DNA from 4 places in the Kluyvera sp. 142486 genome. Region 1 is predicted to be linked to each of the others. Evidence: predicted binding sites of a transcription regulator. Region 1 holds the regulator's gene; each other region holds the start of a gene.
What was found. The regulator PurR, encoded in region 1, represses purine synthesis genes. The targets are predictions, from matches to a motif close to CANGCAAACGTTTGCNTG.

Region 1 (4,882 bases):
TGATATGAGTGATATTTAGGCGTGAGAAGCGGCGTGTTCCATTTCACGTTCAGCGCGACGAGCGGCTAACTGCATCCAGTAGCCGATGCCTGCGAGCAGCACGGTAACCAGCATCACGCTGGTGGTGGTCAGCAGCGGCGTGGCAATCAGCGTGGATACCGCAAGGCTTGCCAGGAAACACAGCCCTAACTGCAGCGTGTTTTGCAATGCAGCGGCGCGGCCCGTTGCCTGTGGGAAGGGCTTCAGCGCCTGAGCGACGACGATTGGGTAAATCGCCCCGTTTGCAATGGCCATCACGCAGAACGGAATCAGCAGGGCGGTTAACGATGCGTTTTCCGCCAGACCCACGGCCCAGGTACCCACCACGCTCAGCGCGTAGATGACCAGCAGCCACGGCAGCATCTGAGCGCCACGCCATTTTTGCAGCGCGGCGCGACAGCCGTAACCGCCAATCAGGAAGGCGATGGTTTGCGGCACATAGCTCAGGCCAATCACCGTCGGGCTGTAGCCCATCTCATGCAGGATAAACGGCGAACCGGTCAGCCAGGCGAAGAAGCTCGCCGAGCAGGCAGCGTAAATCAGCACGTTGCCGCGGTAATCTTTACTGCGCAGCAGGCGCATAAAGGTCAGCTTTTCTTCGCTGGTGGCGATTTTTTTGTGCGCAGGCTTGAGGCGGAACGCCGGAAGCATCAGCACCAGGGTAATGATAAACAGCGTGGCAAAGATGGCCTGCCAGTCAAAGTGCGCCAGCAGCCAGCTACCCAGCAGCGGGGCGAGCGCCGGAGAGAGCCCAACCAGCGGCATGATGGTGGCAAAAATGCGGTTGGTACGCTGGGCCGGATAGTAATCGGTCACCATCGCCTGCCAGGTCACCGCCGCGGCGCAGACGCCAACGGCCTGAACAAAGCGCAGCACCAGCAGCGTGGTGCCATCGCGCACCCACAGCATGCCAATGCAGCCGATAGCGAAAATGGTTAACCCGGATAGCAGAATCGGCTTGCGACCGTAGCGATCTGACAGCGGCCCCCAGAGGAGCTGCGCGACGGCAAAACCGGCCAGGAACAGGCTGAGACTTGCGCTTACGGCTGATGCCGGCGTCTGCAGGTCTTCCTGAATGGCGGCAAAGGCGGGGAGATACATATCGGTAGCCAGAAAGCCCAATACGCTCAGCCCCGCGAGCCAGACTAAAAATCCTTTCCCAGGTTGCATTAATTTCGCCCTTTTTATCATGAATAAACGATGCCGCTGAGTGTAGAGAGTGCATAACGGCTTGTGAAACGCTAATATTTGAGTCATGGATTCAAAATATTTGAAGGCATAAAATGTGGTCTGAATATTCTCTGGAGGTGGTTGATGCGGTGGCGCGCAACGGCAGCTTTAGCGCTGCGGCGCAGGAGCTTCATCGCGTGCCTTCTGCGGTCAGCTATACGGTGCGTCAACTTGAAGAATGGTTGGCAGTACCGCTGTTCGGACGTCGTCATCGGGACGTTGAACTTACCCCGGCTGGAGCCTGGTTTTTGAAAGAGGGCAGGTCTGTTATCAAAAAAATGCAGATCACCCGTCAGCAGTGCCAGCAAATCGCCAACGGCTGGCGAGGGCAGTTGGCGATTGCCGTCGATAATATCGTGAAGCCGCAGCGAACCCGGCAGTTGATTGTCGATTTCTACCGTCACTTTAGCGACGTGGAGTTGATTGTTTACCAGGAAGTGTTCAACGGCGTTTGGGATGCGCTGGCCGATGGTCGCGTAGAGTTGGCGATTGGCGCCACCCAGGCGATCCCGGTCGGTGGTCGCTTCGCGTTCCGCGATATGGGGATGCTCAACTGGCACTGCGTGGTGGCGAGTACCCATCCGCTGGCACAGATGGAAGGCCCGCTCAGCGATGATGTGTTGCGCAACTGGCCGTCGCTGGTGCGTGAAGATACCTCGCGATCGTTACCGAAGCGAACGACCTGGCTGCTCGATAACCAGAAGCGAGTGGTGGTGCCGGACTGGGCCTCATCGGAAACCTGTATCTCGGCGGGGCTTTGTGCGGCGATGGTGCCGGGGCATCTGGCGCAGCCATGGCTGGATAGCGGGGCATGGGTGGCGCTACAGCTTGAGAACCCCTTCCCGGATGCCGCCTGTTGCCTGACGTGGCAGCAAAGCGAAGCGTCGCCGGCGTTAAGCTGGCTGCTGGAATATCTGGGGGATAGCGAGACGTTAAATGAGGAATGGCTGCGGACACCCGAGTAGGGTGTCCGTGGGTAACGCTTAGCGGCGATAGTCGCGGAACGGGCCGTCGGCCACGGAGCGACGTTCGATAAGGCGCGGATGCACCTCAATCGACTGCGAGGTTTCTCGCTTGCTGACGATACGGTCCATCAGCATGTTAAACGCCGTCTCACCAAGCGAATCTTTCGGCTGGTGGATGGTCGTCAGCGCCGGGGTGAAGAAACGTGAGTTGCGCACGTTATCATAGCCGATCAGCGAAATGTCCTGCGGCACGCGCAGACCCATCTCATCCGCGGCGCACAGTGCGCCCATCGCCATAATGTCACCACCGCAGAAGATAGCGGTAGGGCGCGGCTGCTGGGACAGGATCTGCTGCATTGCGCGATAACCCGATTCTGGCTCGAAGTCGCCCTGCACAATCCAGTTCTTTGGTACGTTGATCTGCGCTTCTTCCATCGCTTTCATAAAGCCCGCCAGACGACCTGCGCCGGTGTTGCGCTCTAGTGGGCCAGGGATGACGCCGATATCGCGATGACCGCGCTCAATCAGGTAACGACCGGCGATATAGCCGCCTTCAAAGGCGTTATCGATAACCGAGTCGGTGAAGTCCGCTTTGGCTTCGCCCCAGTCCATCACCACCATCGGGATGTGTCGGTACTCTTCGAGCATCGTCAACAGGGATTCCGGATATTCGGAGCACATGACCAGCAGGCCATCCACGCGCTTTTGCGCCATCATCGACAGGTAGGCGCGCTGTTTTTCCAGGTTGTTCCAGGCGTTGCCCAGAATCAGGGTATAACCTTTCTCAAAGCAGTTTTTCTCAACGGCTTCGATAATTTCGGCAAAGTAGGCCGCTTCGCTGCTGGTTGCCAGCAAACCAATCGATTTGGTGTGGTTCACCTTCAGGCTGCGGGCAACGGCGCTCGGAGAGTAGTGCAACTCTTTGATCGCCGCCCAGACGGCTTCACGCGTCTCCTCGGCGACAAAACGCGTTTTGTTAATTACATGTGATACGGTTGTAGTGGAAACGTTTGCGCGCTTCGCTACATCTTTAATAGTTGCCATTCCATCTCACTCCAGACCCTGGCCTGCCCCTGATAAAATCGAAAGGAAAACGTTTGCCTTCACACACCCTGACGCAATTTTGTGGATTGCGATTCGCCGGGAAAACGATACAGGACGACAGGAGGGGGTCAATGGCCGGTACGCTTATAAATAAGCGTCGAATTTTGACTTATCCTGACGCAAAGTGGAAGAGTAAAAACAAACATCCTGCTAAATCTGTGAAGATTTTTGCGCAATACTGTGTAAAAATGAGCTAGCTCAGTTTTGCTGTAGCGATAAAAAGGAGAAAAGTTGATGAGTACCGAACTTAAGATGTCACTCACCACCACCGTCATTACCCTTGCGCTGATCGTTGCCGCAGGTTTGACTGCTGTACTGCATTAATTCCTCTGCGAGGGGGCACTCGCTCCCTCCTGTCTGATTGTTACCCATTTAGCAATAATCTTTTGCTGTTTTGTACACTTCTGTTTTTATGTGATTGATGTCATGCTTTTGCCCATTATCGACATGCCGCGTCTGTCGTGCGGCTAACCGGAGCATTTGCATGAAAATTAACTTTCCCTTACTGGCGTTAGCCATTGGGGCCTTTGGCATCGGGACGACCGAATTCTCCCCAATGGGTCTCCTGCCGGTGATTGCAAAAGGTGTGGACGTCTCCATTCCCGCAGCCGGGATGCTGATCAGCGCCTATGCCGTAGGGGTGATGGTTGGTGCGCCGCTGATGACGCTGCTGCTTTCACATCGTGCCCGTCGAAACGCCCTGATCTTCCTGATGGCCATTTTTACCCTCGGCAACGTGCTTTCGGCGATGGCGCCGGACTACACCACCCTGATGCTGTCACGTATTATCACCAGCCTTAACCACGGCGCATTCTTCGGCCTTGGCTCCGTTGTTGCTGCAAGCGTGGTGCCGAAGCATAAGCAGGCCAGCGCCGTGGCAACCATGTTTATGGGGCTGACCATTGCCAATATTGGTGGCGTGCCGGCGGCAACCTGGCTTGGCGAAACCATTGGCTGGCGGATGTCTTTCCTGGCAACGGCAGGGCTTGGCATTATTGCCATTCTGGGGCTGTGGTTCTCTCTGCCGAAGGGCGGGGCAGGTGAAAAGCCGGACGTGAAGCGCGAACTCTCAGTGCTAGTGCGCCCGCAGGTGCTGTCGGCACTGCTGACGACCGTGCTTGGCGCGGGGGCGATGTTTACGCTCTATACCTATATTTCACCGGTGCTGCGGACGATAACTCACGCCACGCCAGCCTTTATTACCCTGATGCTGGTGCTGATTGGCGTAGGCTTCTCTATCGGTAACTACCTTGGCGGTAAATTTGCCGACCGTTCGGTAAGCGGTACGCTGAAAGGCTTCCTGCTGCTGCTGATGGCAATCATGCTGGCAATCCCGTTCCTTGCGCAAACGCAGGTGGGCGCGGCATTCAGTATGGTGGTGTGGGGGGCTGCAACCTTTGCGGTGGTGCCGCCGCTGCAAATGCGCGTGATGCGCGTGGCTCACGAAGCGCCGGGTCTTTCTTCCTCGGTGAATATCGGGGCGTTCAACCTGGGTAATGCACTGGGTGCTGTCGCGGGCGGAGCGGTGATCTCCGGTGGTCTGG
Region 2 (4,882 bases), on a different contig from region 1:
ATCACCCCGTTCGCCAGCTTTGATGAGAGCGCGTTAACCGGCGAGTCCATTCCGGTGGAACGCAGCGCGGGCGAGAGCGTCCCGGCAGGGGCCACCAGCGCCGACCGCCTGGTACAGCTGAGCGTTATTTCAAAACCTGGCGACAGCGCCATCGACCGTATTCTGCGTCTGATTGAAGAGGCCGAGGAACGTCGCGCGCCTATCGAGCGCTTTATCGACCGTTTCAGCCGCATCTATACCCCGGCGATTATGGCCGTCGCGCTGCTGGTGACGCTGGTGCCGCCGCTGCTGTTTGCCGCTTCATGGGAGGAGTGGATCTACAAAGGGCTGACGCTGCTGCTGATTGGCTGCCCGTGTGCGCTGGTTATCTCGACTCCAGCAGCCATTACCTCAGGCCTTGCCACCGCTGCGCGTCACGGCGCGCTGATTAAAGGCGGTGCGGCGCTGGAGCAGTTGGGTCGCATCACCCAGATAGCCTTTGATAAAACCGGCACCCTGACGCTCGGCAAACCGCAGGTGACAACGATTATCCCAACCGCCGAACTGAGCGAAGAAAATCTGCTAGCGCTGGCTGCTGCGGTGGAACAGGGTTCTACCCACCCGCTGGCGCAGGCCGTGGTGCGCGAGGCGCAGCAGCGTGAGCTGACCATTCCACAGGCTGTTGAGCAGCGTACGCTCGTCGGTTCCGGTATTGAAGCCAACGTCGATGGGCTGCGCATTGTTATCTGCGCGGCGGGCAAGTTCCCGACGCCGGATCATCAGGCTGAGATCCAACGGCTGGAAAGCCAGGGCAACACCGTGGTGCTCGTCACTCGAGACGATACCCTGCTGGGAATTGTCGCGCTGCGAGACACCGTGCGCCAGGAGGCGCGTCAGGCGGTCGATGGCCTGCGTGAATTAGGCATTCAGGGCATCATTCTGACCGGGGATAACCCACGTGCCGCCGCCGCCATTGCCGATGAGTTAGGGATGGCCTATCGCGCGAACCTGCTGCCTGCCGATAAGGTCAGTGAAGTGACGGCGCTGAACGCTCAGGGGCCGCTGGCGATGGTGGGTGATGGGATCAACGACGCTCCGGCGATGAAAGCGGCGGCGATGGGCATCGCGATGGGCAGCGGTACCGACGTGGCGCTGGAAACCGCCGATGCGGCGCTGACGCATAACCGCCTGACCGGGCTGGTGCAGATGATTCGCCTGGCTCGCGCCACCCACGCTAACGTTCGACAAAACATCGCCATTGCGCTGGGGCTGAAAGGGATTTTCCTTATCACCACGCTGCTCGGCATGACCGGATTGTGGTTGGCGGTGCTGGCAGATACCGGTGCGACGGTGCTGGTGACGCTGAACGCGCTGCGGTTACTTCGCGGGAAGTTTAGCGCGTAATGGGGTTGGTTCGGTGCCTTTCCCCGGCGGCGCTGCGCTTGGCCGGGCTACGGGACATGTAGTCCGGGCGAGGCGTGTACGCCGACCCCAGGTTGGCTCGGTGCACTCCCGGCGGCGCTACGCTTGGCCGGGCTACGGGACATATAGCCCGGGCGAGGCGTTTACGCCGACCCCGGGTTGGTTCGGTGCATTCCCGGCGGAGCTGCGCTTGGCCGGGCTACAGGGTGTGGTGTCGATTAATGGCTCTTACGCAGCAAATACTGATACGGCACTGACTCGGTCTGCTGAGCAATCAGCTCATGTTCCATAAAGCGGCAAAAGCCAGGGATATCACGCGTGGTGGCGGGATCGTCGGCAATAATCAGCAGCGTTTCCCCCACCGGCATCGTCCGCACGGTTTTACGCACCATCATTACCGGTTCCGGGCAGCGCAGCCCTTGCGCGTCTAAGGTGTGGTCGGGGCTGGAAAACAAATCGGTCATGAGCATCTCATCGTCAGAAAAAACGCGCTTAGTTTACGCTGACCCAGCCTCAACGCAACCAGGTTAACGATTGCGCGAAAAACAACCATTGCAATGAAACAGGAAAGCAGTATCATTCCGCCCCTGCAATGGGTTTGCAGACTTATTGGGTTCCCTCACCCCAACCACTAAAAAGGTACAATATGACTCCCTTTACCTCCTTACAGCGCCGTCATGCGCTGGTTTGGCTATCGCTATTTCACCTGCTGGTGATCACCTCCAGTAACTATCTGGTGCAGCTGCCGGTCTCTATTTTCGGCTTCCACACCACCTGGGGCGCGTTTAGCTTTCCGTTTATTTTCCTCGCAACCGACCTGACCGTGCGGATCTTTGGCGCACCGCTGGCTCGCCGTATCGTTTTCGCGGTGATGGCCCCGGCGCTGATGATCTCCTACGTGATTTCGTCGCTGTTCTATATGGGCGAATGGCAGGGCTTCGGTGCGCTGGCGCACTTTAACCTGTTCGTGGCCCGTATCGCCGCCGCCAGCTTTATGGCCTATGCCCTGGGGCAGATCCTTGACGTGCACGTGTTCAACCGCCTGCGTCAAAGCCGCCACTGGTGGCTTGCACCGACGGCCTCCACGCTGTTCGGCAACATCAGCGATACCCTGGCATTCTTCTTTATCGCCTTCTGGCGCAGCACCGACCCGTTTATGGCGACGCACTGGGTAGAAATTGCCCTCGTGGACTACTGCTTTAAAGTGCTGATCAGCATTGTTTTCTTCCTGCCGATGTACGGCGTGCTGCTGAATATGCTATTGAAAAGGCTGGCAGATAAATCTGATTTGTCAGCAATGCAGCCTGGTTAAGGGTTCATTACACGGGTTGTGATAAGATACGCAGATGAGCCGTTATGGCTATTTATCGAAAGGAAGATGTCAATGCGCAAATTGGTGAAATATGCTGGTATTGGCCTGCTGGTAATGGGCCTTGCGGCCTGTGACAACAGCGACACCAGCACCCCTGCACAAGGTTCTGCAGCCGCAAGCGATGCCGCAGGTCAGGCAATCAATCTGTTAGACGGTAAGCTGAACTTTACGCTGCCGGCCGGGATGACCGACCAGAGCGGTAAGCTGGGCACCCAGAGCAACAACATGCACGTCTACTCTGACGCCACCGGCATGAAAGCGGTCATCGTCATCGTTGGCGACGACACCACCGAAGATTTAGCGGTGTTGGCAAAACGTCTTGAAGATCAGCAGCGCAGCCGCGACCCGCAGCTGCAGGTGGTGACCAATAAATCTATCGACGTGAAGGGCCACACGCTGCAGCAGCTCGACAGCATCATCTCTGCTAAAGGGCAGACCGCGTACTCTTCCGTCGTACTGGGTAAAATCGATGGCAAGCTGCTGACCATGCAGATCACGCTGCCAGCGGACAACCAGCAGCAGGCGCAGTCTGACGCTGAGAAAATCATCAATACGCTGGTCATCAACTAAGTTTGGCTGACCGATAAACGGCCTCTCGCGTGCTTACGCCAGAGGCCGTTTTTTTAGCCGCCACCCCAGCAGCAGCGCTACCGCCACCAGCCCCGCGGCGGCAATGTAAATCGTCGAAATGCCCATCCACGCCATCATCAATCCTGCCAGCGGCCCGGTAATACCCAGCGATAGATCCATAAACACGGTATAGGTTGCCAGCGCAGAGCCCTGATTCTGCTGCGGCACGGCTTTCACCGCCACCACGCCCAGCGCCGGGAACACCAGCGAGAACCCCGCCCCTGCGAAGAAGGTGCCGATTTTCGCCATCGTCGGCGTATCAGCCACACCCACCAGCAGCAGGCCGACAATCTCCACCGAGAAGCAGATCATCGCCACGTTCAGCCCACCCAGGCGGTTGATACCGTTCGGGAATAGCAGACGCGTCCCTACGAATGCGCAGCTAAACAGCGTGAGCGCGAACGCCGCGCCGTCCCAGCCTTTCGCGTCATAAAACAGGGTAATGAAGGTGGCGATCACCCCAAAGCCCGCGGAGGCCAGTGCCAGCGCCATTCCGTAAGGCCAGACGCGCCCTAGCACCGCGCGAAAAGACATCGGCTTGCCCTTTTTGGCTTTCACTTCCGCACGCGGCAGCGCGCACAGAATGGCGACGGCGGCCACGGCCATAATCGCCAATGCCAGCCCCTCCAGCCCAACGTAGCGGTAACACACCACACCGAGCGGCGCACCCATCGCCATCGCGCCGTAAGTGACAATCCCGTTCCATGAGATGACCCGGCCAATATGCGGCGAACCCACGACGCCCACGCCCCAGAGCGTAGATCCGGTACCGGCAAAGCTTTGGCCGATGCCGAGGATCACGCGTCCCAGGCACAACAGCACCAGACTGAGCAGCGGCCAGTCGCTGCCCGTTGCCGCCAGCAGATAGCTCAACCCGCTAAGAAAGCAGCCGCACAGCCCCATCACCACAATCCGTTTTGGCCCCAGCAGGTCGGCATAGCGCCCGGCGTGCGGGCGACTAAGCAGGGTGGCGAAGTATTGCAGGCTTATCACCAGCCCCGCCCAGAAGGCGCTGAACCCCATCACGTCGTGGACATAGCCGGGCAGCACCGCCAATGGCAGGCCAATGGTGAGGTAACTGGCGAAGTTAAAGATAACGATGGAGACAATACGCAGGTTGAGGCGCAGGCCGCTAAGCGATTCCTCGGCGTCAGCTGCTGGCATAGATAATCCCTTATAGATGCGACAAAAAAGGCATTATTGCACATTTTGTAGCCCGGAGGCGGCTCGGCGCTATTCCCGGCGGCGCTGCGCTTGGCCGGGCTACAGATTGTAGGCCTGATAAGCGAAGCGCCATCAGGCGGAACGGCGCAGATTGCCGGATGGCGGCGTTGCCTTATCCGGCCTACGGGGTATGGGGAGGTTTATTTGGCCAGAAGATGGTGATAACGCCCGAGATAATGACTACTACGCCCAGCAGACCACGCCAGGAGAAGGGTTCGTGCCAGCCCGGCAGCCAGATGGCGGCGCACCACACCA
Region 3 (4,882 bases), on a different contig from region 1:
CAGCTCTCTCTGCTGCTGCGTGCCGGTGCGCTGATTGCGCCAATTCAGATTGTTGAAGAACGTACTATCGGCCCAACCCTGGGTATGCAGAACATCAAGCAAGGTCTGGAAGCGTGTCTGGCCGGTCTGGTGGTCTCTATCCTGTTCATGCTCTTCTTCTATAAGAAGTTCGGTCTGATCGCGACAAGCGCACTGCTGGCTAACCTGGTACTGATCGTCGGTATCATGTCACTGCTGCCGGGCGCGACGTTGAGCATGCCGGGTATCGCGGGGATTGTGTTAACCCTTGCGGTCGCGGTCGATGCTAACGTACTGATCAACGAACGTATCAAAGAAGAACTGAGTAACGGACGTTCGGTACAACAGGCAATCAACGAGGGCTATGCTGGCGCGTTCAGTTCCATCTTCGATGCGAACATTACGACGCTGATTAAAGTCCTGATCCTGTATGCAGTCGGCACCGGGGCAATTAAAGGGTTCGCGATTACTACCGGTATCGGTGTGGCAACGTCGATGTTTACCGCGATTGTCGGTACGCGTGCCATCGTAAACCTGTTGTATGGCGGCAAGCGCGTCAAAAAGCTGTCAATCTGAGGAGTGCGATGTGGCACAGGAATATAGTGTTGAACAATTAAACCACGGCCGTAAAGTCTATGACTTTATGCGCTGGGACTACTGGGCTTTCGGCATTTCCGGTTTACTGCTGATTGCGGCCATCGTGGTGATGGGCGTACGCGGGTTTAACTGGGGTCTCGATTTCACCGGTGGTACGGTGATTGAAATTACGCTGGAAAAACCGGCGGACATGGACTTAATGCGCGATGCGCTGGAGAAAGCGGGCTTCGTTGATCCGCTTCTGCAGAACTTCGGTAGCAGCCATGACATCATGGTACGTATGCCGCCAACCAAAGGTGCGGATGGTGGCCAGGTGCTGGGTAGCAAGGTGCTGAGTGTGATTAACGAATCCACCAGTCAGAATGCTGCCGTGAAGCGTATCGAATTCGTCGGGCCAAGCGTGGGTGCCGATCTGGCGCAAACAGGTGCCATGGCGCTGATGGTGGCGCTGATCTCTATCCTGGTGTACGTCGGTTTCCGCTTTGAGTGGCGACTGGCGGCAGGTGTGGTTATCGCGCTGGCGCACGACGTTATCATTACGTTCGGGATCCTGTCGTTGTTCCATATCGAGATTGACCTGACTATCGTGGCATCGCTGATGTCGGTTATCGGTTACTCGCTGAACGACAGTATCGTGGTATCTGACCGTATCCGTGAAAACTTCCGCAAGATTCGTCGCGGTACGCCGTACGAAATCTTTAACGTGTCGCTGACCCAGACGTTGCACCGTACGTTGATTACGTCCGGTACCACGTTAGTGGTTATTCTGATGCTGTACCTCTTCGGTGGCCCGGTACTGGAAGGCTTCTCGCTGACTATGCTTATCGGTGTCTCCATCGGTACCGCATCGTCTATCTACGTAGCCTCGGCGCTGGCGCTGAAGCTGGGTATGAAGCGTGAACATATGCTGCAGCAGAAAGTCGAGAAAGAAGGGGCGGATCAGCCGTCAATTCTGCCTTAACCTGCCGCACTTAGCGCACGAATAAAGCCGCAACGCCTTAGGGTGTTGCGGCTTTTTTATTGCCCATTTAGACTGTGCGTATTCCCTTACATTGAACACGACATATCGAGTCATTATGGCCATCATCCCAAAAAACTATGTGCGGCTGGAAAGCGGCTACCGTGAAAAAGCGCTGAAACTGTTCCCGTGGGTCTGCGGGCGTTGTTCTCGCGAGTTCGTTTACTCCAATCTGCGTGAGCTGACGGTTCACCATATGGACCACGACCACACTAATAACCCGGAAGATGGCAGCAACTGGGAGCTTTTGTGCTTGTTCTGTCACGATCACGAACACTCGAAATACACCGAGGCTGACCAGTACGGTTCCACGGTTGTCGCCGGGGAAGATGCGCAGAAAGACGTGGGCGAGGCGACCTACAACCCGTTCGCTGACCTGAAAGCGATGCTGAACAAAAAGAAATAGCCGACGTGCTGTAACGCGTACACCGTTGCTGGAATCCCGATCGCAAGGTCGGGATTTTTTTGTTTTTACGTCATGTAGATAGTGGTGAGCAGAGTAGAATCAGCGGCAAGCCGGGTCTCCCGGTGAGGCGCAGTGTTGCGGGGGCTTTATCCCCGATGGCCCTGCCGCCCGCGTGGCAGTATGCGCCCGAAACAGGCCAGAGGGAAACCTCTGGCCTGTTTTGCGGTATCGAACTTAGAAGTTGTAACCTACAACAAAGTAACCACCCCAACCGGTAGACTTGGCGCTGAAATCGCCTTCGCCCCAGTTCAGGGTATTGCCACCTTGCCACTGACCGCCGTTATGGAAGTAACGAGCGACCACGGAGTAGTGCCAGTGATCGTAGTTCAGCGCCAGGATGTGGCTGGACGCGATGGAGTTGCTGGTACGGTTCGGTTCGTCACCGAGATCGGAACCCCAGTCGAAGTTGGTGAAGCCGATGTAGCTCAGCTTACCGCCCCACAGGTCACTGATTGGCACAAAGTATTTCACTTTGAAGCGGTAGCCATCCCACTCGTTTTCGTTCGCGGCGCCGTAGTTCTGCCACTGGTATTTGGCGTACACGTTCAGGGACAGACCCATTGGCAGGCCGGTGTCGATATCGGTACCCAGACCCATATACCAGGTGCTCTGGCGGCTGGCTTTGTTGTCACCCATATCGTAGATGTAGTTGTTCGCGAAGTACCACTCTTTGAACGGACCAAAGCTCAGGTCAGCACCGGTCAGCTTGTCGATAGAGAAGCGCGGTTCGATCTCCATGAACATTGGGGAGCCGTCAGACCATACGCCTTTATCGTTGCCGTTACCCCAGTCAAAGGTCTTAGGAATATCGATGTAGCCGTAGAAGTCGAGCCAGTCTTTTTTGGCAAACGCTTCATATTCCAGGTATACGTCGTTGTTCAGCTTTGGCGAGAAGCGGGTGTGATAGCTACCCACCACGTTTACGCTCTGATGCCACCAGTCGGAAACATACTGAGGTTGAGAGTCGCCTGCTGCGTTAGCAGTGAAAGATGCGGAGAGCGCCAGTGCAGCACCGGCTGCTAATAATGTTTTTTTCATATTTGTGCCACTAATAAAAAAAATCGAAAGAGAGTGATTTTTATCACCGAAGTTTTTCTAAATGTTTCGTGTTTCTGCGAGCCTATTATATGAATCCTTGCTCACGAAAATCAGTCACAGTTCACACATTTTTCAAACGCGTAATCGATTGCGTTCACGTTTGCGTAGTTTAGACGCCGCGATTGTACTGATGGGGTGAATTATTGCAAATGTTTACATACGAGAAATGTGTTTCAGGCGGGGGACAGAGAAGGCGAATTCAGGGGGAGTATTGTTACAACTTCCCCCTGTAGAACGGTTACTGTGCGTTGGCAGGCTGCACGTCGTGAATACGAACAAAGCCGAGCTGATCGGGGGTAACACCGTTAAGCTGCAGCGGGATATTGACGTCGCTCGGTGCCAGCACGCTTGCCGGCGCGGAGAAGAGCTGATTCTGCACGTTGACCTCTTGATACTGCTCGGTTGTGCCCTGAATCTGGCCCCATTCTACGGTGCCGGTGAAGGCCGGGAGCGCCTCGTTCGATTCCCCCTGAATGCGCAGCGTGACCGCCGTGCCCTGAGCGTTAGCGGCGATATTGCGCAATGACATGCGGAGGGTGCCCACCTGGCTGTTCAAACGGGCAGGGGTGTTAGCGCCGGGAAGCAGGTAGACACCGCGCGTTGATTTCGCATTCAGCGCGTTTTGCTGGGTGATTTTCACCGTCTCTTTATTGAGCTGCGTCATCTCGGTGCTGAGCGCGCTGATGCTTTGGTGCATCTGCTTGACTTCAGACTGCTGCGCGCAGGCGCTCAGGCTGACGAGGCTTCCCAGCAGGGCGATTCTTAGGTAACGTCTTGTCATGCTGTCTGTTTCCTTCTCTTCGGGATAACGCAATGGTAGCGCGCAATATGGCATCTGGCATCGATCCTTTGTCTCAAAAAGCGCTGCGCCTTTGTTGTATCCGCAGTTCAGGGTAAAATAGATTCCCATCACCTCATCGTCAGGACGTCGTATGCACTGCCCATTCTGTTTCGCCGTAGATACTAAAGTCATTGACTCCCGTCTTGTGGGAGAAGGTTCTTCCGTTCGCCGACGCCGGCAATGTCTGGTGTGCAACGAGCGCTTTACCACCTTTGAAGTGGCAGAACTAGTGATGCCGCGCGTGGTGAAAAGCAACGATGTGCGTGAACCGTTTAATGAAGATAAGCTGCGTAGCGGTATGCTGCGCGCGCTGGAAAAACGTCCGGTCAGTTCCGATGATGTGGAAATGGCGATTAACCATATCAAATCGCACCTGCGCGCGACCGGTGAACGCGAAGTGCCGAGCAAGCTGCTGGGTAACCTGGTTATGGAACAGCTGAAAAAGCTCGATAAAGTGGCCTATATCCGCTTTGCGTCGGTATACCGCAGCTTCGAAGATATTAAAGAATTTGGCGAAGAGATCGCCCGCTTACAGGACTAAGCTATGCACGATGAAATGTACATGGCGCGCGCGCTAAAACTGGCGCAACGCGGTCGCTTTACTACTCATCCCAACCCGCGCGTGGGCTGCGTGATTGTCAATCAGGGCGAGATTGTCGGCGAAGGTTTCCACTATCGCGCTGGTGAACCGCATGCGGAAGTGCACGCGCTGCGCATGGCGGGTGACAAAGCCAAAGGCGCTACCGCCTACGTGACGCTAGAACCGTGCAGTCACCATGGCCGCACACCGCCATGCTGTGACGCGCTGATCGCCGCGGGCGTTTCCCGCGTCGTTGCCGCCATG
Region 4 (4,882 bases), on a different contig from region 1:
CAGCGCGGTATTGCCAGCGGCATCTTTCGATACGCCGATAATACGGCCAGGCATGGCGCGTTTGAATTCATCTTTAGCGGCAAAGAATGCCGAGTGCGGGCCGCCGTAGCCCATAGGTACGCCGAAGCGCTGCGCAGAGCCGAAGACAATGTCCGCGCCCTGTTTGCCCGGTGCGGTTAACAGCACCAGCGCCATGAAATCACCGGCAACGCTCACCACCACTTTGCGAGATTTCAGCTCAGCAATCAGCTTGCTGTAGTCGTGAACTTCACCGGTTGTCCCAACCTGCTGGAGCAGCACGCCGAAGACGTCCTGATGCTCCAGCGCTTTGTCAGCGTCGTCGACAATCACGTCAAAGCCGAAGGTTTCCGCACGGGTACGGACCACGTCCAGGGTTTGTGGATGCACGTCTGCCGCCACGAAGAAGCGGTTGGCATTCTTCAGCTTGCTGACGCGCTTCGCCATCGCCATCGCTTCAGCGGCCGCGGTAGCTTCGTCCAGCAGAGAGGCGGAGGCCATATCGAGACCGGTCAGATCCAGCGTGACCTGCTGGAAGTTGAGCAGCGCTTCCAGACGACCCTGAGAAACTTCTGGCTGATACGGGGTGTACGCGGTGTACCAGCCCGGGTTTTCCAGCATGTTGCGCTGGATAACCGGCGGTAACTGTACCGGGGTGTAACCCATGCCAATGTATGACTTAAAGCGCTTGTTGCGACCGGCAATCACCTTCAGCTCCGCCAGCGCGGCGAACTCGGTGGTGGCCTCGCCAACCTGCGGCGGCGTAGCAAGCTGGATATCTTTCGGCACGATCTGCGCAATCAGTGCGTTTAATGAATCCGCGCCAACTGTTTTGAGCATCTCTTGCTGCTGCTGGGCATCCGGCCCGATGTGACGTTCAATAAACGCGCCACGGTTTTCAAGCTGGCTTAAAGTCTGTGTCATGAGCGATGGTTCCTGAAACGTGCGGTGATTTTAAGATTTCCTCTTCGAAGAAGAGGTTTGGGGTGACGGCGCAAACTCGCCCTCACCCCGGCCCTCTCCCAGAGGGAGAGGGAGCAAATCCTTATTCGTCTTCTAACAGGGCTTCGTATGCGGTTGCATCCAGCAGGGCGGCAACTTCCGCTTCGTCGCTGGCTTTGATCTTAAAGATCCAGCCGCCCACGTAGGGTTCGCTGTTCACCAGTTCCGGCGAGTCGCCCAGTTCTTCGTTCACGGCAACGATCTCACCGCTGATTGGCGCATAGATGTCGGATGCCGCTTTAACGGATTCCGCCACGGCGCAGTCGTCGCCCGCGCTAACGGTCGCACCGACTTCCGGCAGGTCAACGAAGACCATGTCACCCAGTAATTCTTGTGCGTGCTCGGTGATACCAACGGTGTAGCTACCGTCAGCTTCTTTGCGCAGCCATTCGTGTTCTTTACTGTATTTCAGTTCTGCTGGTACGTTGCTCATCAAAAAATCTCCAGAATAAAAAGGGCTTACGCGACGGCCTTGCCGTTACGCACAAAAATAGGTTTTGTCACTTTGACCGGCATTTCGCGGTTGCGGATCTGCACGATCGCCGTCTCGCCAATCCCAGCAGGGACGCGAGCCAGTGCAATACTATGGCCTAAGGTTGGCGAGAAAGTCCCGCTGGTGATCACACCTTCGCACGCGTTGCCGCGGGCATCGGTAAAGCGCACCGGCAGTTCACCGCGCAGGACGCCTTTTTCGGTCATCACCAGGCCGACCAATTGCTCAGTACCTTTCTCACGCTCCAGTTCCAGCACGTCGCGACCGATAAAGTTGCGATCGGCCGGTTCCCAGGCGATGGTCCAGCCCATGTTGGCTGCCAGCGGGGAGACGCTTTCGTCCATCTCCTGGCCGTACAGGTTCATCCCAGCTTCCAGACGCAGCGTATCGCGCGCGCCCAGACCGCAAGGCTTCACGCCTGCCTGTACCAGTTTCTGCCAGAAATCGGCGGCCTGCTCTTTTGGCAGGGCAATTTCATAACCCGCTTCGCCGGTGTAACCGGTGGTGGCGATAAAGAAGTCACCCGCCTGCACGCCAAAGAACGGCTTCATGCCTTCAACGGCGTGGCGCTGCTCATCGGTGAACAGCGTGCCGGCTTTCGCCTGCGCGTTCGGCCCCTGTACGGCAATCAGCGACAGGTCATCACGGACGGTGATATCGATGGCATAAGGTTCAGCGTGTTGGGTAATCCAGGAGAGGTCTTTTTCGCGGGTGGCGGAGTTAACGACGAGGCGGAAATAATCTTCGGTAAGGTAGTAAACGATCAGGTCATCAATCACGCCGCCCGATGCATTTAGCATACCGCTGTAGAGCGCCTTGCCGGGCTTGGTAAGCTTGGCAACGTCGTTTGCCAGCAGATAGCGTAGAAACTCTCGGGTCCGTGGCCCGTGAAGATCGACGATGGTCATGTGTGACACATCGAACATCCCGGCATCGGTACGCACCGCGTGGTGCTCATCAATCTGCGAACCATAGTGCAGCGGCATCATCCAGCCGTGGAAATCCACCATACGCGCGCCACATAACACGTGCTGGTCATACAAAGGCGTTTGTTGAGCCATCATGTCCTCGTTGAATATATCGCACCACAAAACCAAACGCCGACGCCCATTCGGGCACCGACGCAAACGTTCTCTTTTCCCTGAACTTACCACCGAACATCGTGGTAAACCATCCTGAAAAAGGGGACATCACATTAGCTTATGACCAAAAGCCGCGAAAAAGCATACAGAGGAATCGACTGCAAAAAAGCGAAACACACCACATTTAATTAACAACAATGGTTAACAATTCAGCATAAGATAATATTTTATGCGTAAAACAGGGCGAGTTTTCCGTAACATGAAAACGCATGGATTAATAAAACTAATGCGAAAAATGGCGTGAAATTAGAATTTTTCAAATGAGGGAGGAGACTCCCGGTAGAACCACCGGGAGTAAAAGTGTGAGCGACTTAACGAAGCCACTCTGGGAGGTCGTTCAGGCCCATCGCCTGACGAATCAGCTGCGGCTTCACGCCGGGCAACGTATCAGCCAACGCAAGGCCGAGATCGCGCAGCAGTTTTTTCGCCGGGTTTTCACCAGCAAACAGCTCGCGGAAGCCCTGCATCCCCGCGAGCATCAGCGCGGCGCTGTGCTTACGGCTACGCTCGTAGCGACGCAGATAGAAATGCTGACCAATGTCTTTACCCTGCATATGCAGACGACGCAGTTCTTCAATCAGCTCGGCGGCATCCATAAAGCCCAGATTCACGCCCTGCCCAGCCAAAGGATGAATGGTGTGCGCCGCATCGCCGACCAGCGCCAGACGATGGGCGGCAAACTGGCGCGCATAGCGCCCGGTCAACGGGTACACCTGACGTTCACTTTCGACCTTGCACAACCCCAGGCGATTATCAAAGGCGATGTTCAGCTTCTGGTTAAATTCAGCGTCCCCGGCCTGCAGCATCCGTTCTGCTTCCTGTGGCGACAGCGACCAGACAATCGAACAAAGATGCGGGTCGGAGAGCGGCAGGAAGGCCAGGATACCTTCGCCGTGGAAGCTTTGGCGCGCCACCGCGTCGTGCGACTCTTCGGTGCGAACGGTTGCCACCAGCGCATGGTGACGATAGTCCCAGAAGGTCAGCGGAATATCCGCTTTACTGCGCAGCCAGGAGTTCGCGCCGTCCGCGCCAACCACCAGACGCGCGGTCAGCATGTTGCCATCTTTTAGCGTCAGAAACGCGTCGTTCTCGCCCCACACCACCTGCTGCAGTTCAGCGGGCGCCATCAGCGTGATGTCACTACTGCGCTCGGCTTTTTGCCACAGCGCGTGGTGAATCACCGCGTTTTCAACAATATGGCCGAGATGGCTATAGCCCATGCTGCGGTCATCAAACGTAATGCGGCCAAAGCTGTCTTTATCCCACACTTCCATGCCGTGATAGCAGCTGGCGCGCTGGGCAGTAATTGCCGACCAGACGTCCAGCTTAGTGAGCAGCTTTTCGCTGCCCGCATTGATGGCGGAGACGCGAAGCGCAGGCGGCGCATCGGCGGCAAGCGCCTGCGGCAGCGACTGTTCCAGCACGGCAACCCGCAGGCCGCTGCCCTGTAAACCGCAGGCTACCGCCAGCCCAACCATTCCACCACCTACGATGGCAACATCAACACTTTGCACATTAACTCCTTAAACTGCTGATTAGCGGGCGACCCAGCCCAGCGTCCGCTGTGCCAGCACATCGCGTGCAGGGGTAAATAATTCCATCGTCATCAGGCCCACGTTGCGCCCGGCTACCAGCGGTGCCCAGCGGTTGGCGAACAGATGCACCAGCCCGTCGGTGACGCCAATCGTGGCGGCTTTATCTTCCGCACGCTGGCGCTGGTAATGACACAGCAGCGAATAGTCGCCAATATCCTGATTGGCCTCATGCGCGCTTGCCAGATGTTCCGCCAGCGTCATGACGTCGCGCATGCCGAGGTTAAAACCTTGTCCAGCAATCGGGTGCAGCGTCTGCGCCGCGTTGCCCACCAGCGCCAGGCGGTGCGATACCGTTCGAGTTGCAGTAGTCAGCGATAACGGATACACGCTGCGCACGCCAGCCTGGGTAATCCGTCCCAGACGCCAGCCGAACGCTTTCTGTAGCTCACGGCAAAACTCAGCGTCTGACCAGTTGAGCACGTCGTCATGGCGTGCCAGCGGATGGCACCAGACTAACGAACAGCGGTTCTGCGACATCGGCAGCATGGCGATAGGGCCATGCTCGGTAAAACGTTCAAACGCCCGCCCCTGATGCGCCACGGCGGTGGAGACGTTGGCAATCACCGCCACCTGATTATACGGTTCCTGCTGCCAGGCTATACCGCACTGCTCGCCGAGCGTGGAGCGCGAGC

Region 2: a site for PurR is predicted at 1,925-1,942, ahead of tusA (sulfurtransferase TusA). Genes of this name have one in related genera too.
Region 3: a site for PurR is predicted at 3,275-3,292, ahead of ACLGE8_RS03120 (nucleoside-specific channel-forming protein Tsx). Genes of this name have one in related genera too.
Region 4: a site for PurR is predicted at 2,634-2,651, ahead of gcvT (glycine cleavage system aminomethyltransferase GcvT). Genes of this name have one in related genera too.

The regions. Positions count from the first base shown of each region.
Region 1 covers NZ_JBKHUI010000001.1:305,065-309,946, reverse strand. The annotation lists gene punC (purine nucleoside transporter PunC) at 16-1,209, opposite strand; gene punR (DNA-binding transcriptional activator PunR) at 1,323-2,234, shown strand; gene purR (HTH-type transcriptional repressor PurR) at 2,253-3,278, opposite strand; gene ACLGE8_RS01520 (YnhF family membrane protein) at 3,573-3,662, shown strand; gene ACLGE8_RS01515 (MFS transporter) at 3,823-4,882, shown strand, end outside.
Region 2 covers NZ_JBKHUI010000003.1:152,268-157,149, forward strand. The annotation lists gene zntA (Zn(II)/Cd(II)/Pb(II) translocating P-type ATPase ZntA) at 1-1,383, shown strand, start outside; gene tusA (sulfurtransferase TusA) at 1,620-1,865, opposite strand; gene ACLGE8_RS04865 (7-cyano-7-deazaguanine/7-aminomethyl-7-deazaguanine transporter) at 2,048-2,713, shown strand; gene ACLGE8_RS04870 (DcrB family lipoprotein) at 2,786-3,343, shown strand; gene ACLGE8_RS04875 (MFS transporter) at 3,377-4,567, opposite strand; gene arnF (4-amino-4-deoxy-L-arabinose-phosphoundecaprenol flippase subunit ArnF) at 4,749-4,882, opposite strand, start outside.
Region 3 covers NZ_JBKHUI010000002.1:178,830-183,711, reverse strand. The annotation lists gene secD (protein translocase subunit SecD) at 1-594, shown strand, start outside; gene secF (protein translocase subunit SecF) at 605-1,576, shown strand; gene yajD (HNH nuclease YajD) at 1,692-2,039, shown strand; gene ACLGE8_RS03120 (nucleoside-specific channel-forming protein Tsx) at 2,274-3,137, opposite strand; gene ACLGE8_RS03115 (DUF3251 domain-containing protein) at 3,436-3,978, opposite strand; gene nrdR (transcriptional regulator NrdR) at 4,130-4,579, shown strand; gene ribD (bifunctional diaminohydroxyphosphoribosylaminopyrimidine deaminase/5-amino-6-(5-phosphoribosylamino)uracil reductase RibD) at 4,583-4,882, shown strand, end outside.
Region 4 covers NZ_JBKHUI010000014.1:110,358-115,239, reverse strand. The annotation lists gene gcvP (aminomethyl-transferring glycine dehydrogenase) at 1-942, opposite strand, end outside; gene gcvH (glycine cleavage system protein GcvH) at 1,064-1,453, opposite strand; gene gcvT (glycine cleavage system aminomethyltransferase GcvT) at 1,480-2,574, opposite strand; gene ubiI (FAD-dependent 2-octaprenylphenol hydroxylase) at 2,967-4,169, opposite strand; gene ubiH (2-octaprenyl-6-methoxyphenyl hydroxylase) at 4,191-4,882, opposite strand, start outside.